4 regions of the Tardiphaga sp. 768_D3_N2_1 genome follow, and region 1 is predicted to be linked to each of the others. Evidence: predicted binding sites of a transcription regulator. Region 1 holds the regulator's gene; each other region holds the start of a gene.
The links. The regulator LexA, encoded in region 1, represses DNA repair genes until DNA is damaged. The targets are predictions, from matches to a motif close to TGTTCNNNNTGTGTTCNG.
Positions count from the first base shown of each region.

Region 2: a site for LexA is predicted at 3,464-3,481, ahead of AB8A27_RS22705 (helicase-related protein). Genes of this name have one in related genera too.
Region 3: a site for LexA is predicted at 2,154-2,171, ahead of AB8A27_RS25250 (YifB family Mg chelatase-like AAA ATPase). Genes of this name have one in related genera too.
Region 4: a site for LexA is predicted at 4,723-4,740, ahead of AB8A27_RS02405 (PA0069 family radical SAM protein). Genes of this name have one in related genera too.

Region 1 covers NZ_CP197245.1:1,991,916-1,999,478, reverse strand. The annotation lists gene AB8A27_RS09150 (Orn/Lys/Arg decarboxylase N-terminal domain-containing protein) at 1-56, shown strand, start outside; gene AB8A27_RS09145 (N-acetyltransferase family protein) at 78-650, shown strand; gene AB8A27_RS09140 (YgiQ family radical SAM protein) at 707-2,743, opposite strand; gene lexA (transcriptional repressor LexA) at 3,084-3,800, shown strand; gene AB8A27_RS09130 (ComEC/Rec2 family competence protein) at 3,819-6,101, opposite strand; gene AB8A27_RS09125 (glutamine--tRNA ligase/YqeY domain fusion protein) at 6,204-7,563, opposite strand, start outside.
Region 2 covers NZ_CP197245.1:4,842,030-4,849,592, forward strand. The annotation lists gene AB8A27_RS22705 (helicase-related protein) at 1-3,383, opposite strand, end outside; gene AB8A27_RS22710 (DUF3108 domain-containing protein) at 3,926-4,819, opposite strand; gene rpmB (50S ribosomal protein L28) at 5,251-5,556, shown strand; gene AB8A27_RS22720 (AAA family ATPase) at 5,732-6,691, shown strand; gene AB8A27_RS22725 (S8 family peptidase) at 6,711-7,563, shown strand, end outside.
Region 3 covers NZ_CP197245.1:5,366,347-5,373,909, reverse strand. The annotation lists gene gshB (glutathione synthase) at 1-836, shown strand, start outside; gene AB8A27_RS25255 (MBL fold metallo-hydrolase) at 1,030-2,010, shown strand; gene AB8A27_RS25250 (YifB family Mg chelatase-like AAA ATPase) at 2,220-3,758, shown strand; gene AB8A27_RS25245 (hypothetical protein) at 3,864-4,334, shown strand; gene AB8A27_RS25240 (ATP-binding protein) at 4,510-6,756, shown strand; gene AB8A27_RS25235 (GNAT family N-acetyltransferase) at 6,892-7,563, shown strand, end outside.
Region 4 covers NZ_CP197245.1:500,186-507,748, reverse strand. The annotation lists gene AB8A27_RS02435 (glutathione S-transferase family protein) at 1-495, opposite strand, end outside; gene AB8A27_RS02430 (site-specific DNA-methyltransferase) at 644-1,777, opposite strand; gene ypfJ (KPN_02809 family neutral zinc metallopeptidase) at 2,018-2,959, shown strand; gene moaB (molybdenum cofactor biosynthesis protein B) at 2,965-3,525, shown strand; gene AB8A27_RS02415 (GNAT family N-acetyltransferase) at 3,522-4,028, opposite strand; gene AB8A27_RS02410 (glycosyl transferase) at 4,031-4,600, opposite strand; gene AB8A27_RS02405 (PA0069 family radical SAM protein) at 4,762-5,922, shown strand; gene AB8A27_RS02400 (VOC family protein) at 6,034-6,492, shown strand; gene AB8A27_RS02395 (ribonuclease HII) at 6,568-7,305, shown strand; gene AB8A27_RS02390 (glycosyltransferase family 39 protein) at 7,388-7,563, shown strand, end outside.

The DNA.
Region 1 (7,563 bases):
GCAAGGTCGACGCCAATGGCCGGATCCGGCTTTACACTTACGTGGTCTCCGAATAGGGAGCTCGTAAGGAGCCTGATTTGCAAACGGAACTCGAACAGCCGGTCGTCATACGACCCTCGCGCGACACCGACGTCGATGCCATGCTGGCGATCTATCGCCGGCACATCCGGCAAGGCGTCGAGGAAGGCGTCAGCGACGCCGACACGCCGCAGCCCGACGATCTCAGAGACCGGCGCAAGAACCTGCGCAGCAAACGGTTCCCGCATCTCGTCGCCACGCAGGGCGGCGAGGTGGTCGGCTACGCCTATGTGGTGCTGTTCCGCAAGCGACCGGCCTATCGCTACACGGTCAAGCACTCGATCTATATCCACCACGGACATGTCGGCCGGGGCATCGGCCGCCTGTTGATGCGCGAATTGATCGACGTCTGCGCGGCCGCCGGCTTCCGGCAGATCATCGGCTATATCGATGCCGACAACACAGCCTCGCTCGGCCTTCACGACAGCTTCGGCTTTGCTCGCGTGGGCCTGCTGCCCGGCGTCGCCTATCGCTCCGGCCGCTGGGCCGATACGATCATGGTGCAGCGCTCGCTGGCAGCGGGGTCGACCACGCCGCCACCGCCGGTACCGTTTTCGGAGCGGATTCTCTAGACCACAGTCTCTCCGCCGTCATTGCGAGGAGCGTAGCGACGACACGTGCCCGTCGCTCACTTCCTGATCGGTACGCCCTTCGTCGTGAAGCGCTGCATCTTGCCGCCGGATCTCACCGGGCGCCGCGTGCCGCCGCCCTTGCCGGTGCCGACAGGTTGATGCGCCGGAACAAGCTGTTCGGGATGTGAGCCGATCAGATCGGCACGCCCCATCTGCTTCAATGCCTCGCGCAATATCGGCCAGTTATCGGGATCGTGGTAGCGCAGAAACGCCTTGTGCAGCCGGCGCTGCCGCAGGCCCTTGATGGCCTCGACCTTTTCGCTCGCGCCGCGCCTGATGCCGCGCAGCGGATTGACGCCGGTGTGATACATCGCCGTCGCGGTCGCCATCGGTGACGGCAGGAAGGTCTGTACCTGATCGGCGCGGTAGCGGTTCTTCTTCAGCCACAGCGCGAGGTTCATCATGTCCTCGTCGGTCGTGCCCGGATGTGCGGCGATGAAATACGGGATCAGATAGTATTTCTTGCCGGCCTTCTGCGCGGCCGCCTCGAACATCTTCTTGAAGCGGTTGAATGTGCCGATGCCGGGCTTCATCATCTTGTCGAGCGGGCCGCGCTCGGTATGCTCGGGCGCGATCTTCAAATAGCCGCCGACATGATGCGTGACGAGCTCCTCGATATATTTCGGGCTCTGCACCGCGAGATCGTAGCGCACGCCCGACGCCACCATCACCTTCTTGATGCCCTTGGTCTCGCGCACCTTGCGGTACAGGCGGATCAGGTCGTCATGCGAGGTATTGAGATTCGGGCAGATGTCCGGAAACACGCAGGACGGCAACCGGCACGCCTTCTCGATATTCGGATCCTTGCAGGCCATCCGATACATGTTTGCGGTCGGGCCGCCGATGTCCGAAATGACGCCGGTGAAGCCCGGCGTCTTGTCGCGGATACGCTCGATCTCCTGCAGGATCGATTTTTCCGAGCGGTTCTGGATGATGCGGCCTTCATGCTCGGTGATCGAGCAGAAAGTGCAGCCGCCGAAACAGCCGCGCATGATCGTCACCGAGAACTTGATCATGTCCCAGGCAGGAATCTTCTGATCGCCATAGGATGGATGCGGCGCGCGGGCATAAGGCAGATCGTAGACCGCATCCATCTCCTCGGATGTGAGCGGGATCGGCGGCGGGTTGAGCCATAGATCGCGGTCGCCGTGACGCTGGACCAGCGCACGCGCATTACCCGGATTGGCTTCCCGGTGCAGCACGCGGGAGGCGCGCGCATAGGCTTCCTTGTCCTGCTCGACCTGTTCGCAGGACGGCAAACGCACCACCGTGTCGCCGTTTCGGCGCGTGGCGCCTTCATCGGCAGAATCGAGATCGTCCGCGGGCAGCTCGGTGTAATTCTCGGGCACACGACGAAACAGCGCGACGCCGCGGATATCATCGAGATCGCGCGGCGCTTCGCCATCGGCTAGCCGGTGCGCGACCTCGACGACGGCACGCTCGGCATTGCCATAGAGCAGCAGATCGGCCTTCGCGTCAGCAAGGATCGAGCGGCGGACTTTCTCTGACCAGTAATCATAATGCGCGATGCGGCGCAGCGACGCCTCGATACCGCCGAGCACGATCGGCACATCCTTGAACGCCTCGCGGCAGCGCTGCGCATAAACCACGGTGCAACGATCCGGCCGCTTGCCGCCCTCGCCGCCCGGCGTATAGGCGTCGTCGCTACGGATCCTGCGATCCGCCGTGTAGCGGTTCACCATCGAATCCATGTTGCCGCCGGTGACGCCGAAGAACACGCGCGGCTTGCCGAGCGTCTTGAACGGTTCCGCCGAATGCCAGTCCGGCTGCGAGATGATGCCGACGCGAAACCCCTGCGCTTCAAGCAGCCGGCCAATGATCGCCATGCCGAACGAGGGATGATCGACATAGGCATCGCCGGTGACCAGCACGATGTCGCAGGCGTCCCAGCCGAGCGCCGTCATCTCGGCGCGGCTCATGGGTAGGAATGGCGCCGCCTTGCGCGACTGCGCCATGGACGGAACCCGGGACATCAATGGCTTTTCGGCGACAGCGACAGCAGCGTTGTTCATGGCGTCACGCATAAGACTCCGGGCTTTCGAATTCAACGCCTGACACTGCTCATAGAGCAATGAACGCTCTCGCGGCGTTGCCGATGCCGGGTCGTCGATGACTTCGTCATGCCGCGGTCTCTCGCGTCAAACACCAAAGCTTTAGGGCGAAATTAGTCATTGCAGAACACATATGGAACAGATAGTGTTCGTTCATGATTTGTTTCGAGATTCTGCGGCTTAGTGTTTATGAGTGCCCGAACTCGTGAACTGCCCTCCGCCGCGCGCCTGCAAAAGGCGTCGGTCAAGAGGTCCCGAAACACACGCGGCGGCCGACACCGTCAACTGAGGATGGCTTCAGATGCTCACCCGCAAACAATACGAACTTCTGCGTTTCATCGACCAGCGCCTGAAGGAAGCCGGCGTACCGCCCTCCTTCGACGAGATGAAGGATGCACTCGACTTGCGCTCCAAGTCCGGCATTCATCGTCTGATCACGGCGCTTGAAGAGCGCGGTTTCATTCGCCGGCTGCCCAATCGCGCCCGTGCCATTGAAGTCATCAAGCTGCCCGAGCTCGGCGCCCCGGTCACCGGTGGCACCGGCCGCCGCGGCTTCACGCCCAGCGTCATCGAAGGCACGCTCGGCAAGGTGCGTCCGGCTGCCAGCATCGGCAGCAGCGACGATGATAACGGTCGCACCGTCGCCATCCCCGTGATGGGCCGGATCGCGGCAGGTACGCCGATCGAGGCGCTGCAGACCCGTAGCCACACCATCAGCATGCCCGCGGACATGCTCGGCTCCGGCGAACATTACGCGCTCGAAGTGCGCGGCGATTCCATGCAGGACGCCGGCATTCTCGACGGCGATACCGTGCTGATCCAGCGCAACGAAAGCGCCGACACCGGCGACATCGTGGTGGCCCTGATCGACGACGAGGAAGCCACGCTGAAGCGCTTCCGCCGCCGCGGTGCATCCATCGCGCTGGAGCCCGCCAACGACGCTTACGAAGTACGCATCCTGCCCCCCAACCGGGTGCGCATTCAGGGCAAGCTGATCGGCCTGTATCGCCGCTACTGAGATTTGCGCATCGGCGGACTACTGATCTTCGGGTTGAAGATCGGTTTCCGCCGGCGTCGCATCCACCGGCCGGTTTTGCGGCAGGCGACCGGTCTGTAGCGTGTCGGCCTGAGGCTCATCGGGAATGGCGCGCGACCACGGACGGTCCAGGCCAGGCGGTCGCACGGCATCGATCGCAAAGCCGTTCGCGGTTCGCTGCAGGCTCACCGCACCGTTTCGTTGCAGGCGATCCTGATCAATCACCAGCGCACGACAATCCTTTGGCGGTTGTCTCGTCGTGACGATCAGCACCGCCTTCTCGCAATCATCCGTGAACGCGTCAGGCTGTAAAGCCAGCGCCACCAGCGCGCCATCGGCAAGCGGCGTGATGCATCCGTCGCTGTCGCAGGACACGCTATGGCTGAGAGAGACATCGGTCGGCAGGCGTGCATCGGCATCGCCGGCAAGCCACTCCTTCACGAGAAACGTATCCTTGGCGCTGCGCATTACATGCAGGTGCCCGTCCCTGCCCCGTACCGCAACGCTGTGACCATCCCCCGAGATCAGCACATCCGGTTGTTTCACCAGGAGTGCCCAGACGATCGAGAGCGCGAGCACGCCAACGCCTGCAAGGCGCAAGGGTGTACGCAGCAGTCCGAGCACAATGATGCCGACACTGGCTGTGATCAGCGGTCCGGTACCGAAGGCCGGCATCCGGCCGATAGCGCCGGGCAAGGCTGCCACCCATTGGGTAACCACGATCATCCACTGGATGCCGACATCCATCAGCCGCCAGAACACGCCGTCAAAACCGAACGGCATCGCTACGAGACCGAGAATGCCCGCCGGCATGACAAGCGCCGAAACCACCGGCATCGCGAGGAGATTGGCAACGACGCCATAAGGCGTGACGCGATGGAAATGAAACGCGGCATAGGGCGTGGTGGCAAGGCCCGCGACCAGCGAGGCCAGCACGAGCATCGCAATCTCGCGTCCGCCCCACAGCGCCATGCGCGCAGTCGCGGAATGATCGGGCGAGGCAAACAGCGCGGGCATGCCGATCTGCACCAATGCAACGAGCCCCAGCGTCGCCGCGAATGACATTTGGAAACTCGGATGCACCAGCGCCTCCGGGGCCACGATCAGGACAACCATCGCCGCCACCGCCAGCGTGCGGAACGTCATCGCCCGGCGATCGACCATGACGGCAATCAGCACGACGGCCGTCATGAAAAAGGAACGCTGCGTGGCCACTTCCCCACCGGACAGCAGCAGATAGAACAGCGCTGCCAACAGTGCCGCCGCCGCCGCAACCTTCTTGATCGGGAATGTCACCGTCAGGACCGGGATCAGCGCCAGTAACGCGCGGATCGCGAAGAACACGACGCCGGCGACAACGGCCATGTGATAACCGGAGATCGACAGCACATGACCAAGGCCGGAGATGAACATCGCATCATTGACGTCAGCCGAAATCGCATCGCGGCGTCCGGTGAGCAGCGCCGTGGCAATGGCGCGGCTATCGCCAGACAGAACGGTGCGGATCCGCGCATCGATCGCGTCGCGCAGCCCCTGCATGGTCGCCGAGTAACGTAACGCCAGGCTTGGCTGTGTCGGTGGATCGACCGCCTTGATGCCACCCATCACGAAACCGGACGCGCCGATCCCCTGAAAATACAGATCGCGGCCAAAGTCGTAACTCCCCGGCCGGAGCGGCGACAGTGGCGGCTGCAGCCTTGCCTTCAATTCGACGAAGCTGCCGACGGCAGGCGCCGTGCCTTTCTTCACCGACAGCCGCACACGGGTGAGTTTCGGTGCGGCGCGCGGGCTGTCCATCGTAGCAATGCGCAGCACGAAGCGATCCGTGCGCTCCCGTTCCTCGTGAGTTTCGACGAAGCCCGTCAGCGCGACGGAATAGAGCGGCTTGGCCAGAACCTCATGAGCCACGCGCGCGGTTTTAATGGCAGCCATCGCAAAGCCGGCCGCGATGGCCGCAACGAGCAAGATCAAGGGAAACCATCGCTGCCGCCGCAGCAGAAACGCAGCCAGGCAAAGAAGTCCAGCCGTGGCGGCGGCAATCCAGGCCACCGGCTCATGCTCAGCAGCAAAATACAGCGCGATGCCGGTGCCGAAAGCGATCGGCACCCAAGGCAGCAAGCGACCGGGACCAGCTTCGGCCCGCGCCCAGGTCCAGGGCGTCTCGAAGCCCGACGTTGACGACGTCGCTGACGGGACAACGACGCCTGCCGTGGCCGGCGGCGGCCATGTGGTCGCCGTACCCGCCCGGCCCCGCCGCTGTTGCTGCTCCCCGCCCCGCGCCATCGAAAGCCCGCACGCCACACTTGCCCTTCCGAATGCTATCGGAAGGGCAAGCGGCGACTAGCGGAACGGATGCAGAATACGAAAACTAATCCCTGGGGTTGCTCAGGCGAGCTTGGCGTAGCTGTCGCGCAAACCGACGGTGCGGTTGAAGACGAGCTTGCCCGGTGCTGAATCCTTGTCGCGGCAGAAGTAGCCTTGGCGCTCGAACTGCACGACATCGCTTGTATTGTCGCTCGCCAGTGCCGGCTCCAGCATGGCGCCGGTTAGCGTCTCCAGCGAGTCCGGATTGAGCTGCGATGCGAACTCGGTCGCATTGGGCTGCGGATCGGCGAACAGCTGATTGTAGACGCGTACTTCCGCCTGCACGGCATCTGCAGCGCTTACCCAATGGATCGTCGCCTTGACCTTGCGGCCGTCCGGCGCATTGCCGCCCCGGGTTTCCGGATCATAGGTGCAGTGCAGTTCCACCACCTCGCCAGCGGCGTTCTTGATCACGTCCTTGCAGGTGATGAAATAGCCGTAGCGCAAACGGACCTCGCGGCCCGGCGCCATGCGGAAGAACTTCTTCGGCGGCTCTTCCATGAAGTCGTCATGCTCGATGTAGAGCTCACGGCCGAACGGGATCTGCCGCGTGCCGAGCGCCTCATCATCGGGATGGTTGACCGCTTCGAGCTGCTCAGTCTGGCCTTCAGGATAGTTCTCGATCACCACCTTCAGCGGTTTCAGCACCGCCATGCGGCGCTGTGCCGTGCGGTTCAGCGTCTCGCGTACGGCGAAGTCGAACATCGAGATATCGACGGTCGAGTTGGCCTTGGCGACGCCGATGCGTTTGATGAATTCGCGCAGCGCTTCAGCGGGAATGCCACGGCGCTGCAGACCCGCAAGCGTCGGCATGCGTGGATCGTCCCAGCCGGTGACATGGCCGCCGCGGACAAGTTCGGTCAGCACACGCTTCGAGAGCAGCGTATAGGTCATGTTGAGCCGCGCGAATTCATACTGATGCGGCCGCGATGGCACCGGCAGGTTTTCCAGACACCAGTCGTAGAGCGGCCGGTGATCTTCGAATTCCAGCGTGCAGATCGAATGCGTCACATGTTCGATGGCGTCGGACTGACCGTGGGCGAAGTCGTAGCTCGGATAGATCTTCCAGCTCTCGCCGGTGCGCGGATGATGCGCATGCAGGATGCGATAGATCACGGGATCGCGCAGGTTGATGTTGCCCGACGCCATATCGATCTTGGCGCGCAGCACGCGGGCGCCGTTCGGGAATTCGCCGGCGCGCATCCGGGCGAACAGATCGAGGTTCTCATCGACCGAACGGTCGCGGAACGGGCTGTTCTGGCCGGGCTCCGTCAGGGTGCCACGCTTGAAGCGGATTTCTTCCTGCGACTGGTCGTCGACATAGGCTTTGCCCGCGCGGATCAGATGTACCGCCCAGTCATAGAGCTGCTCGAAATAGTCC
Region 2 (7,563 bases), 2.9 Mb from region 1:
AAGGGGGAGTTCGGATCGATCGGACGGTCCCGTTCGCGCGGTGCGGCCGACGTGGCGAACGGGCGGGTCGCGCCGCCGCGGTCGTTGCCACGGCCCTCGCGGCCCTTGTCGCCGCCCTTGAAACCGCCTTTACCCTTGCCCTGGAAGCGTTCGCGCTCGCGCGGCGGACGGCCACCCTCGCCCTTATTGTCGCGCGGACCGCGATTGCCACGGTTGTCGCGGTTCGGCGCCCCCTCAGCGGAGGCGGTGGCGCCCGGCGCATCGCTGCGCGGACGGCGGAACTCGTTGTTATTGCGATCGCGGCGGCCCTGGCCGCCACGGTCATGCCGCTCGCGCCTCTCGCCATCGGCTGCAGCGCCTTCGGCCGGTGCACCTTGAGCACCACCCTGGGACGCCGTGTTGTTCCGGTGGTGGCGGTTGCGATCGTGACGCGGCGGACGGCGTTCTTCCGACCGGCCACCGGGGCGCCAGACTTCGACCAGTTCGGGCTCGGCAGCGACGGCAGGCGTTGCAGCGGCTTCGCCTTCAGCAGCCACTACAGCATCAGCCCCCTCAGCGGCCGGCGCCGAATCCGGCTGCGCATCAACGGATGCGGCCTCGGCAACAGGCGCCGCTTCCGGCTCGGTGCTCGGTACCAATGCGACTTCGGGCAACAGCGATGCCGACGGCACGGCTGCAGCTTCCTCGGCCGGGGCCGCTTCGGTCGCAACCTCAGCCGGTGCGACCTCCGCAGGTGCGACATCAGCCGCCGCGGCGACCTCAGCGGCAGCCTCGACCGCAATGACATTGTCCTCACCGGGCTTGTCGGACTCGGCAAGTCCCACCAGCGCGTCGGGCTGATCGCCCGTGTTGTCGTCTGCCTTGACCTCGATCGGCGTCGTCGCAGCGACCGGCTTCGGCGGCGCCGGCGGCAGCGGCGCTTTCTTCTCCATGCGATAGCCAAGGGCGCGCAGGATCGAGGCGAAATCTTCGCCGGCCGAACCGGTGAGCGAGGTCATCGCCTGCGTCACCACGAAATGGCGGCCATCGAAGGCACCAGCGGGCTTTTCGCCCGGCGACGCTTCACGCCACGCCAGCGCAGGACGGATCAGATCGGCCAAACGCTCCAGAATATCGACGCGCACCGCGCGCTCACCGCACTGGCGATAGCCGAGCACGCGATAGGCATCGCGATCGAGCAGCTTGTCGACCGGGAAGGATGTACGGCCCGACCCTGCGAGATGCTGTGCGCTCGACAGCGCCGACATGTCGACATTGTCCTGCTTCAACGCCCAGAGCAGCGCCGCGAGCGAACGCCCGGCAGGCTTCAGCAGACCGGGAATATAGATGTGATAGGCGCCGAAACGGACGCCGTATTTGCGCAGCACGGCGCGCGACGGCTGGTCGAGATCCTTCATCTCGGTCGCGATCTTCTGCCGCTCAAGCACGCCCAGCGCTTCAGTGAGCTGGAATGCGATGCCGCGTGCGATGCCGGTGATGTCTTCGGCCTTGGTGAGATCGAACAGCGGCCCGAGCAGCTTTTCGATATGTGTCTTCAGCCAGAGATCGAGACGGGCCTGAACAGCATCGCGCGGCGCGCCGGAGAGGCGCTCGTCGGCAATGATACGGAGACGGGGATGCAATGCATCGTCGGCTGCGACCAGACGGGCCACCGCGTCGCCGGTCCAGCGCAGGGTGCCGTCGGAGGCGAGCACGAACTGATCGTCCGGCGCGTTGCCAAGTTTCTCGGCGCGCGCATCGATCTCGCCGGCCAGCGCCTTCAGCGCCGTGGCCTGCAAGGCCTTCGCATCCGAGCCAGCCTCGGCCGCATCGGGCAAGAATGTAAATCCGTCGAGACGGCCAATCACATGGCCCTCTACGATCACTTCGCCCGTCTTACCAATTTCAGTATTCAGCATCGTGTTTTCCCGCAAGCGGCGCATCAATACACTGGTACGACGATCAACGAAACGCTCTGTGAGCCTCTCATGAAGGGCATCTGACAGTTTATTTTCCAATTCGCGCGAGATTCCCTGCCAATGATCCGGATCTGAGAGCCAATCCGGGCGATTTGCCACGAATGTCCAGGTCCGGATTTGCGCGATTCGGCCCGATAACGTGTCGATATCGCCATCTGTTCGGTCTGCTTGCGCGATTTGAGCGCCAAACCAGGCATCGGGCACACGGCCTCGCTGCATCAGGAAATTGAAGATGGTGACTACCAGCTCTGCGTGTGCAGCAGGCGCGATGCGGCGATAATCGGGGATCTGGCAGGCGTCCCACAGCTTCTCCACAGCGTCCTTGCCCTGGGCCCTGTCGCGCACGTCGACGTCGCGCGCGGTATGATCGAGCACGCGAAGGTCCTCGGCGATCGGCGCGCGCGTCAGCGCCTCATGGCGCGGCGTTTGAGCCAATGACACCTGCAATGAGGCGATCGAAGAGAAATCCAGCTTCGAATTGCGCCACTGCAGCACCTTCACCGGCTCGAAAATATGGTTCTGCAACTGATTGACGAGTTCGGGTTCAAACGGCTCGCAGCGACCCGTAGTCCCGAAAGTACCGTTACGCGTTGCACGGCCGGCGCGGCCGGCGATCTGCGCGAATTCCGACGGCGTGAGGCGGCGGAATTGATAGCCATCATATTTGCGGTCAGAGGCGAAGGCGACGTGGTCGACGTCGAGGTTGAGGCCCATTCCGACCGCGTCGGTTGCCACTAGGTAGTCAACGTCACCATTCTGGAACATCGCCACCTGCGCGTTGCGCGTGCGCGGCGACAGCGAGCCCAGAACCACCGCAGCGCCGCCATGCTGGCGCTTGATGAGTTCGGCGATCGCGTAAACCTCATCGGCGGAAAACGCGACAATCGCTGTCCGGCGCGGCTGCCGCGTGATCTTGCGATCCCCGGCGAATTCCAGATGCGACAGCCGCGGCCGCGTCACGATACTGGCGCCGGGCAGCAGGCGCTCGATGATCGGGCGCATGGTCGCAGCGCCCAGAAGCAGCGTCTCGTCGCGGCCGCGGCGATGCAGGATGCGATCGGTGAAGACGTGGCCGCGTTCGAGATCAGCCGCGATCTGGATTTCATCGACGGCCAGAAACGACACGTCGAGATCCCTGGGCATCGCCTCGACGGTCGACACCCAGTAGCGCGGCCTGGCGGGCTTGATCTTCTCCTCGCCGGTGATCAGCGCAACAGCTTGTGGTCCGACGCGGTCGACGATCTTGTTATAGACCTCGCGCGCCAAAAGCCGCAGCGGCAGGCCGATGATGCCCGACGAATGCGCGAGCATGCGCTCGATGGCGAGATGGGTCTTGCCGGTATTGGTGGGGCCGAGCACCGCGGTGACGCCGGCGCCGGGGGCCCTGCCGTTCGAGGGCATGGGCGGAGAAGAAGAAAAGGCCATGTTTTTCAGGTATTTCCGCGTCGCCGACTTTCAAGACTGGAACAGCTTGCGACGCTTCAGAGCCGCGCATTTGGATGGTCTGGAACGAGTCCGGAACGAAAGCGGCCCGAATCGGTGACTCGGCACCTCCGCGGCCGCATCACCCCAATATCTCGCGCTGACGTCCAACAAAACTGACTAGATCAAGTTTGTGACAGCGCAACAAGGGCCGACAAATCTCTCAAGTTATGAACAGCGCACGGACTCCGAACCGGCTTTGAGTCAAGCGCCCTGTCGCAAGAATGCTGCAGCCTTGCTGCAGGAAAGTCGCAGGAAAAACCGCCCGCACCGCCCGATCGTCATCCGCGCTTGCGGCAATCCTGCGGCAGCGCCTGTTCTCAGTCCCTCATGGTGAGGAGCGCGTCTTCGCGCGTCTCGAACCATGAGCTGCAGGGCCGGAACTCGTCGCCACCCTTCGAGACGCCGCGCAGGGGCGCGGCTCCTCAGGATGAGGCCGGTGTGTGGAGCGGCCTCCTTCTCACTCGGTTCGTCTTGTCCGCCCCTCAGTTCGTCTTCGCCACGGCCTTCGGCGGCGCGGCTGTGGTGACGAATTCGGTGGCTTCCAGCATGGCGACGCCGAGCGGGGTCGGCACCGTCATGCGATAGGGCACCAGCACGCGGGTTCCGGCGATCGGCACCAGGGTCACTTCGATATTGCGCTGGGCGGCAAGATATTTGATGGCGGCGCGGTCGGGCACATAGCCGGCGATCGGCGTGAAATAGACGGCGCAGACAATGGCCGGACCATGATAGCCCTTTTCGGCCTTCACATTTTCCATGCGCTTGTAGTCGAGCTTGAGATCGTAGCGCATGCGGCCGTCGAAGATCGACGTCCCGGTGCGGCAGGAATCCGGCGTCATCAATTCGCCGGTGCCGGCCACGCGCAGCAGCGAGCCGGTCATCGGATCGATCACATTACGGCGATGCGCATCGCTGATCGGAATCTTCTCGGGATCGAGCGGCGGCTCCGGCTCGATGGAGAACTCCTTCACATAGCCCGGTGTGATCAGCATCCTGATCGTCTCGGACTTCTTCGCGGAAGTGGTGACGGCCTGATAATTCGACGGCACCAGAGTGCCCGCGACCACGCGGCCGGTGGACTGGCCGGAGCCCGAGCCGCCGGCAAAGGCTTTCAGCAGACCGGCGGTGCCGCCCGAGGCCGTCGCGGAATACTGGTCGTCATTGATGTCGATGGCCCACTGGCCCTTGCCGACCGCGATGCCGGCGAGGCTGGCTTCATATTTGGCCTCCAGCTTGCCGCCGAGGGTCACCGCCTGTGCAGGCGGCTGAAGGGAGGGCTGCGCCGGAGTCGCAGCCGGCGTTTGCGCCCGCGCGGCGCCGGACACCATCACCGGCAGCGCCAGCAGCAGACCCGCAGCAACAACGGCGCGCGCCATCCGGCCTGTCACCGGAGCGGCTATCGCCGGAAGGGGCGCAGAAAAGGTCGCGTGAGGGCTCACTCGGGGGCTCACCTTGGAACTCTCTTGGGAACTCACTTGGGGCATCACCTGGTCGGCAAATCCCGCGCGGGGCGCGGGGTTGCATCGCATATCGGGGCTGAAAGCTGTGTTTCCAGCCCGAATACGTCGTTTATATGATGGGAACCGCGTTGATTTCCATGTGGTTTCCGCCGGTGGGACGGGTTATACAGCGCCCGCAAATGGCGGTTTTTGCCGGTTTTGCCGCGACTTTCGCAGGCTCGATATCTTGACGGCCGTGGCCAAGCCCCCTATACGTCCGCCACTCCTGAAATGGACGTGATTTTGAACCCCTGCCCGGCTTTGGGCTCTTCGCCCTTTAGCTGCGGGGATGACAGAGGATTTTCGCCATGTCTCGGCGCTGTGAACTGACACTGAAGGGCCCCCAGGTGGGCCACAAGGTGAGCCACTCGAACATCAAGACCAAGCGCCGGTTTCTGCCGAACCTGGTGAACGTGACCTTCCTGTCGGACGTGCTCGGCCGCGGCGTGCGCCTGCGCGTGTCGGCGAATGCCGTGAAGTCGGTCGACCACCGCGGCGGCCTCGATGCCTATCTGATCAAGGCCCGCGAGAGCGAGCTGTCGCAGAAGGCCGTGCTGCTCAAGCGCGCCATCGAGAAGAAGAAGGCCGAGACCGCCCCCGCAGCGGCCGCCTGAGCCTGACTAGCCGCTCACGCTGGGCGGACTGAAATTTGAAAACGGCTGGATCGCAAGATCCGGCCGTTTTTCGTTTGGGGATGGCATTAGCCCAGCGGTTGCTAATGACACACACCAAGCGCACTCTTCCAACAGCAATGATTAGCTCGATTGCTTGCGCCGGCCGGTAGGGATCATGAACGCCAAATTTCGCGGCTTCTCCTTTGCAACTCGAGCGTCGGACACAGGCGATAGCTCAGCAGTGACTCAAGCGCACGAAGAAGGGCTACCAGCCGGGACTATCAAAAAAAGGGCCGCAGCGCGAAGAGAGCAGCTGCCTGGGGGGCGCCTCTCGGCCATCGCGAAAACTCAGTTGTCAACGTCTGGCTTGCTCGAATTGATCGAGCCTCAACACAACGTTTCGGACCTAATTCTTAGCCCAGAGAATTATAAAACTCTTTCCGACGTCGTCGATGAGGTCCGGCGCGGCGAAGAGATAAAGCGGCACGGCTTATTGCCTCGATCCAAGCTTCTTTTCTGCGGCCCACCCGGCTGCGGCAAGACGCTTTGCGCTGAAGTACTCGCAGGAGAGCTAAAGCTCCCGCTTTTAGTTGCACGACTCGATGGCATCATCACAACTTACCTCGGCGAAACGGCAAGCAATCTCAGAAAGGTATTCGAGACGATCAGCCAAATACCGGCCGTCCTGTTCTTAGACGAGTTCGATGCACTGGCTCGTGCCCGAACGGACTCGACAGAACACAACGAAATCCGGCGCGTCGTGAACAGTCTACTGATGATGATCGATCGCTTCACAGGGACGGGTGTACTAGTTGCGGCAACCAATCTCGACAGTTCCATCGACCATGCTGCATGGCGACGTTTCGACGAAGTCGTTTTGTTTGAGAGACCAACTATACATCAAATAAAATCCACGCTACGCTTAAAGTTGCGTAATTATCCAACACAATTCGAACCTGCAATTTACGCTGATCGTCTTGAGGGAATGTCTTTCGCTGAGATAGAGCGCATTTGCGTGAGCTCTATTAGGGCATCGATCTTGGCACGAGAGACAGCCGTTCCAATTTTATTGTTCGAACGCGCGATTGATGCTGAACGCCGACGAATGAAAATTAGGGAGCGCGTTCAGGACTAATCGTCTGTCCGGGGGGAAGATGGCTATCTATGAGCACTTGCCGCTCAAGCGGCTTGAAGGCGTTCTTGCGCGCCGAATGCATGGCTTCGGAGTATTACCTCAACGAGAAGCGAAACAGCACGGAGCTCGAATTCAAAAAGAGATCGAAGAGACGATCGCCTCTTTCACGTCCTTGCCCGCTATCGACGGAATCGATCCTTCTCTAATCCTAAAAATTTCGATCAAAGGAAATATCGACGAAGACGAATGGCGAAGAGTCAACCTGACGGTCCTATCCGTCGACGGCGACAATTCTGTAGTTCTCTTCGCGAACGATAAATCGTTGCAGGACTTCCGCAACAAGGTCGAGGCGTATCAAGGTGAATTACCCCTCGGACAAAAATCTCCTCAATTTGCAAGCCTTATTGCGTCGATTGAAGCGGTTTCCCTGCTGAACGCATCTGACCGAATTGGTCCGGCCCTCCGAGCTGATGGAATTAATGAACCCACAGACTTCGCCGCGACCGATAACTATGTCCTAGATTTTGAACTACATCGCCCACCTACTCAAGACGAGAGTGAAATATTCGTCCATCGTTTAAAACAGGCAATTCTTCCTGCAGGAGGAACCCTCTTGAGCGTGTACTCCGGCTATCACCTGCTCATCGCGCGGGCGGAGTGCAATGGAAATGCCGTGCGCGCTGCGCTTGAGTTGCCCGAAGTCGCAATAGCCGACCTACCACCACAACCGGATCTCGCCGGCGAAGATCTTGGCACCTTGGATATCTCTCAAATCCAGGCAGGTAGTTCGCCTGCGGCGGATGCGGTCGTGATTGGGATTATCGATAGCGGCATCAATTTCGGACACCCGTTGCTAGCAAATACAGAGGCGG
Region 3 (7,563 bases), 3.4 Mb from region 1:
TGTCCTATTACACCCCGGACAAGCTCTCGCTGCGCGGCAATGACGTGGTGGCACCGGTGCAGTCGCTTTCGGTGCGCGACGTCGAGGGCGACTACTTCACGCTCGGCGAACCGACCCGGGTTAATATGGAATCCTTCGACGTCGTGTTGCTGCGGCAGGATCCACCATTCGATCTCGCCTACATCACCTCAACGCATCTCCTCGAACGGATCCACCCGAAGACGCTAGTGGTCAATAACCCGGCTTCCGTGCGCAACGCACCGGAGAAGATCTTCGTGATGGGCTTCTCGGACCTGATGCCGCCAACGCTGATCTCGCGCGACAAGGACGAGATCAATGCCTTCCGCGCCGAACACGGTGCCGTGGTGATGAAGCCGCTGCATGGCCATGGCGGCGCAGCGGTGTTTCGCGTGCTCCCGCAGGACATGAATTTCGGTTCGCTCTACGATCTGTTCTCCGTGACCTTCAAGGAGCAGTGGGTGATCCAGCGCTTCCTTCCCGAAGTGAAGCATGGCGACAAGCGCATCATCCTGATCGACGGCGAATTCGCCGGCGCCGTAAACCGCGTGCCGGCTGAAGATGATTTGCGCTCGAACATGGTGCGCGGCGGCGCCGCCAAGGCCACGGAGCTTTCGCCGCGCGAACGCGAGATCTGCGAACGCGTCGGACCGGCACTGCGCAAGCTCGGACTGCTGTTCGTTGGCATCGATGTCATCGACGGCAATCTCACCGAGATCAATGTGACATCGCCCACGGGCATCCGTGCCATCGCCAAGCTTGGCGGCCCGGATGTGGCGGCACGCGTCTGGGACGTGATCGAAGCGAAGCGGAAATAAACTCCACCCACGTCATTCGCTGCGCCGCGGCAATCATCGACGCGGCAATTTGAATTCCATTCGTCGCAATTCTTCACTCGTTGCTTTTGCTTGCCAGTCATTGAGGGCAAGGGCAGCATGTTGATGCACGCCCAATCAATCGGGCGGCCCGCCATCTGTGGTGGCAAGCAAAAGCATAGTAGTGGAGGAACGCATGACTTCAGACGTTTCGCGACGGTCCCTGCTCGCGCTCGGCGCAGGCATCGGCGCAAATCTCCTCGCTCCCGGCCTCATTGGCAGCGCATTAGCCAAGGCGCCCAAACTCGGCACACAGGCACCCTACTTTCATCGCTTCATGCTCGGCAGCGCCGAAGTCACCGTTGTCTCCGACGGACCTTTGCCGCTCGGCGATCCCTCCGGCACATTCGTCGGCGTGCCCAAGGAAGACGTGCAGAAGATGCTGACGGATAATTTCCTCAGCAGCAGCAATGTCGTGCTCGAACAGAACGCGCCAATCGTCAACATGGGCGACAGGCTAATCCTGTTCGATACCGGCATGGGCACGTCGCAACTATTCGGCAACACCACGGGACGCTTGCAGAAGAGCATGGCCGAGGCTGGTATCAAACTCGGCGATATCGATGCAGTGGTGTGTTCACACGCGCATATCGATCATATCGGCGGCATCGTCGATGCCAATGACAAGCCGCTGTTTCCGAACGCGCAAGTCTATCTCAGCGAGGAAGACTTTAAGTTTTGGACCGACGAAGGCAAACTCGGTTCGCCGCTCAAGGACTTCATCGTCCATGCGCGCAAGAACCTGCTGCCTGTGAAGGATCGCCTGGTGTTTTTCAAGGACGGACAGGAGTTTCTGCCCGGCGTCACCGCCATGCATGCGCCCGGTCATACGTTCGGCCACCACATGTTCATGATTCAGTCGGACGGAAAGTCCTTCGCGTTCCTTGGCGACCTCACCCATCATCAGGTGCTGTTGCTGGAGAAGCCGCGGATGGAGTTCGCCTATGACTCCGATCCGAAGATGGCCGCGGCAACGCGGGTGAAGATGCTCGACATGCTCGCGGCCAACAAGACCGCCGTGATGTCCTATCACTTCGCCTGGCCGGGCTATGGTCATGTGGTCAAATCGGGCGACGGCTTCCGCTATATCGCCGAGCCGATGGTGATGAATCTCTAGCGGCAACTTTCTTGCAGCTTTCATGCGGCGATCTTGGGTCAGCGATCGTCGCATGAACTCCGCAGCGGTCGTTACGCTGCGGGAAGAAAGTCCCTTGTGTGGTTTTGGCCACCTTTGCCAAGACCACGGTACTTTGTCGACTTCGTTCACTAATTGTTCTTGCTATCGAAGCAACCTTAGGTTACGCTTTCATCCCGAATGAGGGCGGCATGGTTCAACGCGTTTCCACCGTAGCCTTTGAGGGGATCGAGGCCCGCGCAGTCGACGTGCAGGTTCAGGTCGTGCCCGGCCTGCCGAATTTCTTGATCGTCGGCCTGCCCGACAAGGCGGTGTCCGAAGCGCGCGAACGGGTCCGCGCGGCGCTGGTCGCTTCGGGTCTTGCGCTGCCAGCGCGGCGCATCATCGTCAATCTCGCACCGGCTGACTTGCCGAAGGAAGGCAGCCATTACGATCTACCGATCGCGCTCGGATTGATGGCGGCGATCGGCGCGATTCCGCCGGATGCCTTGGCGGGCTTCACCGTGCTCGGCGAACTCGGCCTGGATGGTTCGCTCGCTCCTGTAGCCGGCGTGCTGCCGGCTGCGATCGGCGCCAACGCGCGCGACGAGGGATTGATCTGTCCGGCGGCCTGCGGCGCGGAGGCCGCATGGGCGAGCCCCGATATCCAGATCATCGCCGCGACATCGCTGATCCAGATCGCCAATCACTTCAAGGGCACACAGGTTCTGTCGCGGCCGCAACCGAAGATACATGCACGCGAGGAGGCCTTGCTGGATCTGCGCGACATCAAGGGGCAGGAAAGCGCCAAGCGTGCGCTCGAAATCGCTGCGGCCGGGGGCCATCACCTGTTGATGGCCGGAAGTCCGGGATCGGGAAAATCCATGCTTGCGGCGCGGCTGCCGTCGATCCTGCCACCGCTATCGCCGGCGGAGCTGCTCGAAGTCTCGATGATCGCGTCGGTGGCTGGCGAGATCAAGGATGGCGCGCTCACCGCACGCCGGCCGTTCCGCGCACCGCATCATTCCGCCAGCATGGCCGCGCTCACAGGTGGCGGTTTGCGCGCGCGACCGGGCGAGATTTCGCTGGCGCATCAAGGTGTGCTGTTTCTCGATGAATTGCCGGAGTTCGATCCGCGCGTGCTGGATTCGCTGCGCGCACCACTCGAGAATGGCGAGGTGGCGGTCTCGCGCGCCAATCACCGCGTCACCTATCCTGCCCGCTTCATGCTTGTCGCTGCCATGAATCCATGCCGGTGCGGTCACGCTTTCGAACCGGGCTTCTCCTGCAAGCGCGGCCGGATCGACCGCTGCACCTCGGACTATCAGGCGCGCATCTCGGGACCCTTGATGGACCGCATCGATCTGCGCATCGAGGTGCCGGCTGTCACCGCAGCGGATCTCATTCTGCCGCCACCGTCGGAAGGTTCCGCCGAGGTCGCGGTGCGCGTCGCCGCCGCGCGGGATCTACAGACCATGCGTTACGCCGCGGCGGGATTGCCGGGCACACACACCAATGCCTCCGCGCCTGCCTCTGTGCTGGAAACGGTTGCGCAGCCAGATGCCCAGGGACTGACATTGCTGCGCGATGCCGCCGAAACGATGCGGCTGACCGCGCGCGGCTATCACCGCGTGCTGCGCGTAGCGCGGACGCTGGCCGATCTCGACGGCGCCGAGAAAATCGGGCGACTGCATCTGGCCGAGGCGTTGTCTTACCGCGCGCTGGCGGAGGACGTTCGCCGCGCAGCGTGAATTTCCGGCACCCCCTGATGTGGACGTCAACGCGATAGTAACGAGTTTTGTTTACGCTCTGCTCACCATAACCCCGCGTTACGGGGCCAGGGCGAGTACCGTGTCATGCTGCGTTTCAAGATTTTAGCTTCGACGATTCCTCTTGCGCTGGCAGCTTTTCTCGCCCGAGGCGATCTCGTAACCGGCACGCATCCTTGTATCACCACCGGTGAGACGACCATTCAGATCGCCACCATGCCCTGGCAGGCGCAATCGCATGTCAGCTTCACCAGCGATCCCTTGCAGGCGACCGTGCGTGTGCAAATCGTCGATAGTGCCGACACCGCCGACTTCGTCGTACTCGATGATGTCGATGCCGCGGAACCGGATGCTTGTCCGGTCACCGCTGCGACCCGCTTCATCGGTATTGCCGACACATCGGCAACATTGGAACCCGTCATCTATCTGTCGGAGCAGGGTGACGCCGACTATCGAATCTTCGTGAAGTCACGCAGTTTCACGGCGCGCGATGCCGCTGCGCTGATCGTCAGCGCCCATAGCCGCAGCCCAGCGCGAATCGCAGCGGCCAGCCTCTAAGAAGTGGATTAACGCTTCATCAACCATGTCTGCGCCGGCAAATTCGAAACTGCCGTGACGCAAGCACTTGGCAACAACATCCCCGCATGGTCTCCGGCGGGCGCGATCGCCAGATCGCGGCCTGTGTTCGCTCGCAATCACGAGCTCTGATGTGACCAAGCCGGAGTGTTGATCTGTGGCGAAGGGCGTTTTCCGGATCAAGGTCTACTTCCGCCGCTTCGCGCGCCGCTTTCCGTGGTTCGCTTTCGTCATCCGCTCCTTCGTGATGTTCTCCGCTGCCTTCGGTGGCGCCTACGGCTTCATCTCCGGTTCGACCTCCAAAGACTCCGGTTACGATCCGCATTCTTTTGCGATCGGTGCTAGCTTCCTGTTCGCGCTGGCCTGCGTAGCGCTGGCCACTATGAGCATCCGCATGCGCTTCATGGGCAAGCGGATGCGCAAGCTGGCTGCGCATAACGACGCCCTGGTCGATCGGAACTGGGAGTTGAAGGAAGCCGAAGAGCGCGCGCGCAGCCTGTTCGAGGCGCAGGGCGACCTTATCGTGATCCGCGACAGCGAAGGCTGCATCACCTTCGTCAATGATGCCTATTGTGCGTTGGCGGAACAACAGCGTGAAGCGTTGATCGGCAGCCGCTTCGAACTCACGCTGCTGGAGCAGGGCGACATCGCCAACGAGCCCAACGGTACCAGCGTGCACGATCAGAAGATTGCGACCGCCACCGGCCCGCGCTGGATCGCCTGGCGTGAAGGTCTGGTTCGGATCGACGCAGGCCAGCCCGCCGAACTGCAATGCGTCGGCCGCGATGTCACCGACCGCACCCAGACCGAGCGCGCCCTCAGCGAAGCGCGTGATCACGCCAATGCCGCCAACCACGCCAAGTCGCGTTTCCTCGCCATGGCGTCCCATGAAATCCGCACGCCGCTGAACGGCATTCTCGGCATGAGCGGCTTGCTGCTCGATACGCCGCTGACACCCGAACAGACCACTTACGCCAAGGCTGTGAAGACCTCCGGCGATGCACTGCTATCGCTGATCGAGGAGCTGCTGGATTACTCCAAGATCGAGGCCGGCAAGATCGATCTAGAACATCGGCCCTTTGCACTGGCGGGATTGATCGAGGACATCACTGAATTGCTGGCGCCCCGCGCGCAGGCCCGCAATCTCGAAATCGCGGCCTATGTCGACGAGCGGCTGCCGCTGCAAGTGATGGGCGATGCAGCGCGCCTGCGCCAAGTGCTGCTTAATCTCGCGGGCAATGCCATCAAGTTCACGGCGACGGGCGGTGTAGCGCTGATCGTCGAGCCCGGCATTTGGCCGAACGAAATCTCGTTCCTGGTACGCGACACCGGCATCGGCATCGCGCCGGATGCGCAGCAGCGCATCTTCCGCGAATTCGAACAGGCAGATGAGGGCACCGCGCGCCATTATGGCGGAACGGGTCTTGGCCTCAGCATCAGCGAGCGCATCGTCAAGCGCATGAACGGCCGCATCACACTACAGAGCAAGCTCGGTGCCGGCTCGACATTCGAAGTGTCGATCCCGCTCGCCGCATCCGACAGCGGCACCGCGACCTTCATGCCGCCGGATCTCACCGGCCTTTCGGTGATGCTGGTGGCGCCACAGACCATCGAAGCTTCGCTGACGGCCTTGCGGCTCGGGCGCTGGGGCGCGCAGACCTGCACCGTCTCCGATCTCGCCGTCGCGCAAGCGTTGCTACCCGAGCGCCCGTGGCACGCCGTCATGATCGATCGCGCCCTCGGCGCCGACGCTGCCGAGCGCCTTGCAGATGCTGCAATTCCATACGCTCTCCGACGGATAGTGCTGTTCACGCCGGCGATGCGTCATGAGCTGCAGCCCACGACGCCGAGCGCGTTCACCGGCTATCTGGTGAAGCCACTGCGTGCGGCCTCGCTTGCCGCGCGCCTGACATTGCAGACGGACTCACCGACGATCGCCACCGATGATCCGTTGGATCTCGATCCGGCCACACCGGAGCCAGCGGAGGCAATGGCACCCAGCCTCTCGATCCTGGTCGCCGAAGACAATGAGATCAACGCGCTGCTGATGCGCTCGCTGCTGACACGGCTTGGCCATAAGCCCGTCGTTACCACCAATGGCGATGAGGCCCTGGAATCCTGGCTCGCCTCCGACTCCGCCGGCACGCCCTATGACCTCGTCCTGATGGACATCCAGATGCCGAAGCTCGACGGCATCGAGACCACCAAACGCATCCGTGCGCGCGAGGCCGGTCAACGCGTTCGGCGCACCCCGATCCTGGCCCTCACGGCGAATGCACTGGTCGAAGATCGCTACGCCTGTTTCGAGGCCGGCATGGACGGCTTCCTGATGAAGCCCCTGGACCGCGACAAGCTCGCCGAAGCCCTCAAGGGACTCGCCAAGACCCGACACGTCGCAGCCTAACTCCACCTTCGCTGTCATACCCCCGCAACACGCCCGTCACACGGCTGTTGAGCACCCGTGATGTCTGGTGCGGATAAGCCGCATCGATGATTCGCGTGATGCCTGCGGCACAAGGCGATTGAGTTGGGGATGGCCATGCACGGCAACGAACTGGTGCGACCGAAGCAGGGTTTCATGCAGATGTTGCGGCCCCAGAACATGAGCGCCGCCGCGCAGACTGCGATCACCTGGTTCAAGCCGCCACTGCATCTCGATCCCGCCAGCAACATTCCGGTCACTCCGAATTCGCTGGGCCGGATGGGTCCGCTCGAAGTTCGCCTCGCGCAGGACAAGCGCGACGTGAAGCGCGCGCAGCGTCTGCGCTACAAGGTATTCTACAAGAACGGCACCGCGATCGCCGACGCCGCCACCATGCTGGCACGCCGCGACAAGGATGCATTCGACAAGATTTGCGATCACCTTCTCGTCGTCGATCACGATGCCAAGCCTACGCTGTCCGGCAAACAGCCCGTGGTCGGCACCTATCGCCTGCTACGCCATGAGGCGGCCATGCGGAACGGGGGTTTTTATACCGACAGCGAATTCGATCTGTCGGGGATGATCGAGCGCCATGCGGGTCTGCGGTTCCTCGAACTCGGTCGCTCCTGCGTGCTGCCGCGCTACCGCAACAAGCGCACCGTCGAATTGCTATGGCAGGGCATCTGGAGCTATGTGCGGCAAAACAAGTTCGACGTCATGATCGGTTGCGCCAGCTTTGAAGGCACCGATCCGGATCGTCTGGCACTTCCGCTGTCGTTTCTGCATCAC
Region 4 (7,563 bases), 1.5 Mb from region 1:
CCGCACCCAGCCCCAGACATCCATGTCGACGATCGTGTAGCTGTCGCCGACCATATATTGCCGGCCGGCGAGGCGGTCGTTGAGCACGCCGAGATGGCGTTTCGCCTCGAATTGATAGCGGTTATGCGCGTAGTCGACTTTCTCGGGCGCGAAATGCTTGAAGTGCACGGCCTGGCCAAAGAACGGACCGACGCCGGTGGCGACGAACATCAGCCAGGACAGCATCTCGCCGCGATTGGCCGTGGTGTTGGCGGGCAGGAATTTTCCCGTCTTCTCGGCGAGGTAGAGCAGGATGGCGTTGCTGTCGAACACCTTAACGCCGTCGTCGTCGATTGCAGGCACCTTGCCGTTCGGATTGACCTTCAGGAAGTCCTGGTTGAATTGCGCACCGGTGCGAGTGTCGATGGCGATCGGCTCGTAGGCCAGGCCGGCTTCTTCCAGAAACAGCGCGACCTTGGTCGGGTTCGGCGACCCGTTGAAGTAAAACTTCAGCATCTCAAATCTCCCTGGATTTTGTACGTCAAAGCACGAGGCGGGGCCGCTGCTGCGGACCGTCGTCTCGTGCTTGGAATTCAGGGAGAGTGCAAGCGATGTTTTGATGAAGCCGGGCGCTTGCGTCCGGCCGGTGGTATGGGCGGGGACTTTAGACCGCGCCCATCTCGCTGCGGATTTCGGCGCGGAGTTCGTCGATCAGGCGCAGGCCCTTCTTGGTCTCGACGTGCCAGAACGTCCAACCATTGCAGGAGGCAGAACCCTGGGCCATCGCGCCCATGCGATGGATCGAGCCGACCTTGTCGCCGAACATGATGGCGCCGTCGGCGCGCACCAGTGCGCCATGACGCTTCTTGAGATCGACCAGCTTGGTGCCGGGCGAGATCATGCCACGCTCGACGAGTTCGGAGAACGCTACGCGCGGCGCGCTGCGGGCAGTCATGAACGGCGCCAGTGTTGCCTCGGGCAACGGCTCGATTGCAGCGATACGTGCTTCGGCAGCGGCGGCATATTCGCGGTCGCGCTCGAAGCCGATGTAATTGCGGCCAAGGCGCTTGGCGACGGCGCCTGTGGTGCCGGTACCGTTGAACGGATCGATCACGAGGTCGCCGGGCTTCGACGACGACAGCAGCACGCGGGCCAGCAGGCCTTCGGGCTTCTGGGTCGGGTGGACCTTCTTGCCGTCGCTGCCTTTGAGACGTTCGTCGCCGGTGCAGAGCGGGATCAGCCAGTCGGAACGGGCCTGAACGTCTTCGTTCGCCGCCTTGAGGGCTTCGTAATTGAACGTATAGCCCTTGGCGTTTTCATCGCGCGCAGCCCAGATCATGGTCTCATGCGCATTGGTGAAACGACGGCCGCGGAAATTCGGCATCGGATTCGATTTGCGCCACACGATATCGTTGAGAACCCAGAAGCCGAGGTCCTGCATGATCGCGCCGACGCGGAAAATGTTGTGATACGAGCCGATAACCCACAGGGTCGCCGACGGCTTCATGATGCGGCGTGCAGCCAGGAGCCACGCGCGCGTGAAGTCGTCATAGGCGGCGAATGACGAGAACTTGTCCCAGTCATCGGTGACCGCATCGACATGGGATTCATCGGGGCGCTTGAGATCGCCCTTCAGCTGCAGATTGTACGGCGGATCTGCGAATACCAGATCGACCGACCCTGCCGGGAGTTTTGACATCTCTGCGACGCAATCGCCAATGACGATGCGGCTCGACGGAGAGGTTTCGAAGTGAGAGCGGGGCGCCCTTGCAGACGCCCCGCGACGCGAAACAACCATGACTCAATTACTCTGACTCAGGCGACGCTGTCGGCGACGCGGGACTAAACAACCGACAGGCAGACATTGACCGGGCAAAGTAAAAATCGACTTAATTGGTAACGAGTTCGAACTAGGCAAGTTTTGCCGGGCAGGTTAATGCTTAATGGAATGGAAATTTTGCGCCGCAATTGCGTTATGATGGGCGGATTGCGCCAAACCCGTCTAAAATACTGCGACTTGAAATGAAGGAATTGCCCCATGCGTTACGATGACTTCCGTCGCAGCGACAATATCGACGACCGTCGTGACGATAGCGGGGGCGGATATGGCGGCGGCGGAGGCGGTGGCTTCGGAATTCCGGGCGGCGGCGGTGGTCTTGGCATCGGCACGGTCATCGTGCTTGGCCTCGTCGGCTGGGCGTTCGGCATCGATCCGCGCATCCTGATCGGCGGCGCAGAAATTCTCACCGGCGGACAGCAGGCGCCGACCTATCAGACCGACCGTCGCTCGACACCGACGAAGTCAGGCGCACCCACCGACGAAATGGGCAGCATGATCTCCGGCGTGCTCGGCGAAATCGATGATCGCTGGGATGAAATCTTCAAGGAGAGCGGACAGAAATATACCGGACCGCAGATCGTCCTCTTCCGTAATGCGACCAATGGTGGACGTTGCGGCAATGCGCAGTCGGCGATGGGGCCGTTCTATTGCCCGCCCGACAAGAAGATCTATCTCGACACCAGTTTCTTCCGTCAGGTCGAAACGCGCTTCCGCGGTTGTTCGGGTAACGCCTGCAAATTTACGGCGGCCTATATCATCGCGCATGAAGCGGGCCATCACATCCAGAATCTGCTCGGCATCATTCCGCGCGTGACACGGCTGCAGCAGCAGGCGGGCAGCAAGGCGGAGGCCAATCTGCTGCAGGTTCGCGTAGAACTGCAGGCTGATTGCCTTTCCGGTGTCTGGGTCAATCGCGAATCGAAGAAGCGGCCCGGTTTCCTTGAGGCCGGCGACATCGATGCCGCGTTGCAGACCGCATCCGCGATCGGTGACGACACGCTGCAGCGTCAGGCGCAGGGCCGCGTGGTGCCGGACTCGTTCACACATGGCTCGGCCGAACAGCGCAAGCGCTGGTTCATGACCGGCTATCAGCAGGGCACCGTGCAGGCCTGCAATACATTTGCGACGGATCGGCTGTAACGACGATGGAGCCGGACACGACCAAGGCCTTCGTGCCGCTCAACATTGCGGTACTGACCATCTCCGATACGCGCTCGCTTGACGACGACAAGTCCGGCGCGACGCTGGCGGACCGGCTGACATCGGCCGGCCACAAGCTGGCGAAGCGAGATATTGTCACTGACGATGTCGAGGCGATCCGCACGATCGTGCGTGCATGGATCGCCGATCCCGGCGTCGACGCGATCATCACGACCGGCGGCACCGGGTTCACCGGCCGCGATGTCACGCCGGAAGCCATCGAGCCGCTGTTCGAGAAGCGGATGGATGGTTTCTCGATTGCGTTTCACATGCTGAGCCACGCCAAGATCGGTGCCTCGACGATCCAGAGCCGCGCGACTGCTGGTACCGCCGGCGCGACGTTTATCTTCTGCCTGCCGGGTTCGCCCGGCGCCTGCCGCGATGGCTGGGATGGCATCCTTGCGGCGCAACTGGATTACCGCACGCGGCCCTGCAATTTCGTGGAGATCATGCCGCGGCTCGATGAGCATCTGCGACGTCCGAAAGCGAAGGGCGCGTCGGCCTAGAGCACGAGCTCCCAGGTTTCGCCGATCAGATCCTGCCCGAAACTGTGATGCGGCTCGGTTGCGACCAGCGCGAAGCCGGCATCCTGATAGATTTTTCGTGCAGCGCCGAGATTGCTCTGGGTCCACAGCGTGATCCTGCGATAACCACATTGTCGCGCAAAGGCGATGGATTCCGTCACCATGCGCTGGCCGAGCTTTTGTCCGCGCGCCTTGGGATCGATCAGCAAGAGGCGAAACTTGGCGACGTCGTCGGATGCCCTCACGAGAAACAGCGAGCCTACGGGCGCGCCATCCATCTCGGCGATCCAGCAGCGTTCGCGCGTGGCATCGCATGACGCGACGAATTCTGCGGCGATGTCGGCTACCAGCGCCTTGAAGGATGCATCGAAGCCGTATTCGGTTGCGTAGAGCTCCCCGTGACTGCGGATCACCCAGTCGATATCGCCGGGCTGGAGATCGCGTAGCACTGCCGGCTGAACGGCATCGGGGGCTCGGGTGGCCATGATCAGGCGACGATGATCCGGCTGCGCAGCAATGTGCGTGAGGAGCGGCCGAGCTGGCGCAGCAGCCGCGCTTCGGAGCGCCGGGCATCGGGTGCGTAGCCTCCGAGGCGGTCGTAGTGCTCGCGTGCGATCAGCAAGCCCTGATCGGCCCGGGGGCCGGTGATCACGCGGACTAGGTGTTTCAGGCCATCGCGGAGGCCCGCTTCGTCATAGGGCGAGCGCGCATAACGGAAGATACCCGCCCGCGCGCGGTCGCTGGTCGAGACGCGCTGGATGAATTGCTGGGTTTCCTCGATCCAGCCGGCATCGAGCACGGCACCCGCATGCAAAAACATCAGCCAGGGCGAGCGTGCCTGTTTTGCGCCGGCAGCCATCGCCGCGGCGCGCGAGCCGGAAGATGTGAGGAAGCTGCAGCCTGCGACATCGGCAACGCGTTCGATGACATCGGTTCCGGCGCGATCGACCAGCAGCACTTCGCGGATCACTCCGGCAGCAGCGCCCGGCACCAGCGCCGCCAGAGTGGCGACCGCTGGCTGTTCGACGCCATCGGTGGGGATGATCACGCTCAGCATGGATGTGGATAATACCTCAAAGAGCAGTGCGGCAGCGTTATCATTTCGTCACACTGAAAGCAGCCGCCAATGCTAAACTCGATGAACGGGCAAATCACAGGTTGATTCATAGGCCTTGCGTTTGTTCTTGATTTGTTCCGTTTTGCTGATACCTTGGCTGCATGAATCGCAGCACAGCAGCCCTCAGGAAGCAGCCGGCCCCGATCCCCAGCCAAGCGGGAGCGCCTCCGTCGCCATTTCCGGAAATCGACGTCGCGATCGATCGCGAGCGTCGCCGGGGACGCGGCGCGCAGTCGAACGACAGCGGCCGATATGAAGCCGAGGCCCGGGTCGCCTTTGATGACGGCTGGCAGAGCCTCGATGAACTGCCGCCGTTCAAGACAACCGTTGCGACGGATACCGCGCGCAAGGTCATCACGCGCAACGAGTCGCCGGATATCGGCTTCGACCGTTCGATCAATCCCTATCGTGGCTGCGAGCATGGCTGCGTCTATTGTTTCGCACGGCCGACCCACGCCTATCTCGGTCTCTCGCCCGGGCTCGATTTCGAATCCAAGCTCTTCGTGAAGCCCGATGCGCCAGCTCTGCTCGAGAAGGAGCTTGCCGCCGCCGAGTACGAGCCGAAGATGATCGCGATCGGCACCAATACCGATCCGTATCAACCGATCGAGCGCGATCGCAAAGTGATGCGCGGCATTCTCGAAGTGCTGGAGAAGACCGGTCATCCCGTCGGCATCGTTACCAAGTCGGCCTTGGTGACGCGCGACATCGATATTCTGGCGCGGATGGCGAAGCGCAACCTCGCCAAGGTCGCACTATCGGTGACGTCGCTCGATCCGAAGCTCGCGCGTACCATGGAGCCGCGCGCCTCGACTCCGCCGAAACGACTGGAAGCGCTGCGGCAGCTATCAGAGGCCGGCATTCCGACCACGGTAATGGTGGCGCCGGTAATCCCTGCGCTGAACGACAGCGAGATCGAACGGATTCTCGATGCCGCCGCCCATGCCGGCGTCAAGGAAGCCAGTTATGTGTTGCTGCGGCTGCCGCTGGAAGTGCGTGATCTGTTTCGCGAATGGCTGATGGCCAATTATCCGGACCGCTATCGCCACGTCTTCACGCTGATCCGTGAAATGCGCGGTGGTCGCGATTACGACTCGCAATGGGGCACGCGCATGAAGGGTACCGGGCCGATGGCCTGGATGATTGGCCGGCGCTTCGAGATAGCCTGCGCCAAGCTCGGTCTCAACAAGCGTCGTTCGAAACTCACCCTTGATCATTTCGAGAAGCCGGCCGGTGCCGGTCAGCAATTGAATCTGTTCTAACTCCGCAGGTCTCGCAGCGTACGGAGTGGTGGAGAGGGGACGTTGGCAGGAAACCAGAGCCTGCCAACGTCCCTCTTTTCGATCTATAGAGTGAGTAAAGGAGTGACGCGCATGACAACGAAGAAGCCACCAGCGCCGATCGCGCGCATGACGGTGATCACGCTGGGTGTCGCTGATATGCGCAGGAGCATTGCCTTCTACGAAGCGTTGGGTTTTACGCGAAAAGCCCGCGCCTCTGGCGATGCCATCGCCTTTTTCGATACTGGCGCCAGCGTCCTCGCGCTCTTTCCGTGGGAGCAACTCGCGCAGGATGCGACATTGCCAGACCATCCAAGGCCGCAGGCGTTTCGCGGCAGCACGCTGGCATGGAATTGCCGCTCCGAAGACGAGGTCGATGCAGTCCTCGCTTTCGCCGTCGATTGCGGCGGATCGCTTTTGAAGCCGGCGCGCAGGACCGACTATGGTGGCTATTCCGGCTACTTTGCGGATCCGGACGGGCACGCCTGGGACGTGGTTACGGCACCGGGGATCGAGGTCGGTGATGACCGGCGGGTGCATCTGGACGATTGAAGGCCTGACCTGAATAGCGGGCATGATCTCGAGTTCCCGGTTGCGCTGCAGGGGCTGCTTCAGCACGATCCCCCGATGATTCGGGATGAGAAGAAGAGAGCGCCGGCAAAGCCGCGCAACACCGTCATCGTGGCCGGCCCGCCGAGCTTTAAGCGCGAGCGCGCGTTGCTGAAGCAGGGCATCTGGCCGGTGGCCGGATGTGACGAAGCGGGCCGTGGACCGCTGGCAGGCCCGGTCGTGGCGGCGGCCGTCGTTCTCGATCCCAAGCGGATTCCTAAAGGCCTCGACGATTCCAAGAAGCTGACCGAGGCGAAGCGCGAGGCGCTGTTCGAGGACATCTGCGCCACGTCGTCCTTTGCCGTCGCCTATGCATCACCGGGTCGCATCGACCGCGACAATATCCTGCGGGCATCGCTCTGGGCACTGGCGCGTGCGGTCGCGTCGCTGCCGGAAGCGCCGAAACATGTGTTTGTCGATGGCCGCGACAAGATCGACACGACGGCGGAATGCCAAGCGGTCATCGGCGGCGACGCGCTGGTGCTGTCCATCGCGGCGGCCTCGATCATCGCCAAGGTCTCACGCGACCGGCTGATGTGCCGCCTCGCCGAGAATTGCCCCGGCTATGGCTTCGAGGTCCATAAGGGCTATGGCGTCCCGCAGCATCTGGCTGCGCTGAATGAATTGGGACCCAGCATTCATCACCGCAGCCTGTTCGCGCCGGTGGCGGCGGCTCGTGCGCGGCACCAGGCAGTCGCTCGGGCGCCAGGCCTGATCGAGACTCAGACTATCCTCGATATCGGGATTTCCGCCTGAGCGCTCAGGCGGTTGCCTCTCCCGGCTCCGCGCCGTATCACCTGAGCACGCTTCATTCCTTGCTGGCCGGTTCAGACGTTCAATGCGTTTCACCTCCCTGATCGTCGAACTGATCCGCGCCCGGCCAAGGCTGGTGTTCTGGATCGTCGTGCTGTGTCAGGCGGCGATCTGGCTGGTTGTGCCGCTGCTGCTCTATCGCGGCCCGCCGGGCGATCTCGCCACTGTGCTGGCCTATGGCCGGGAATATCAGGTCGGTAC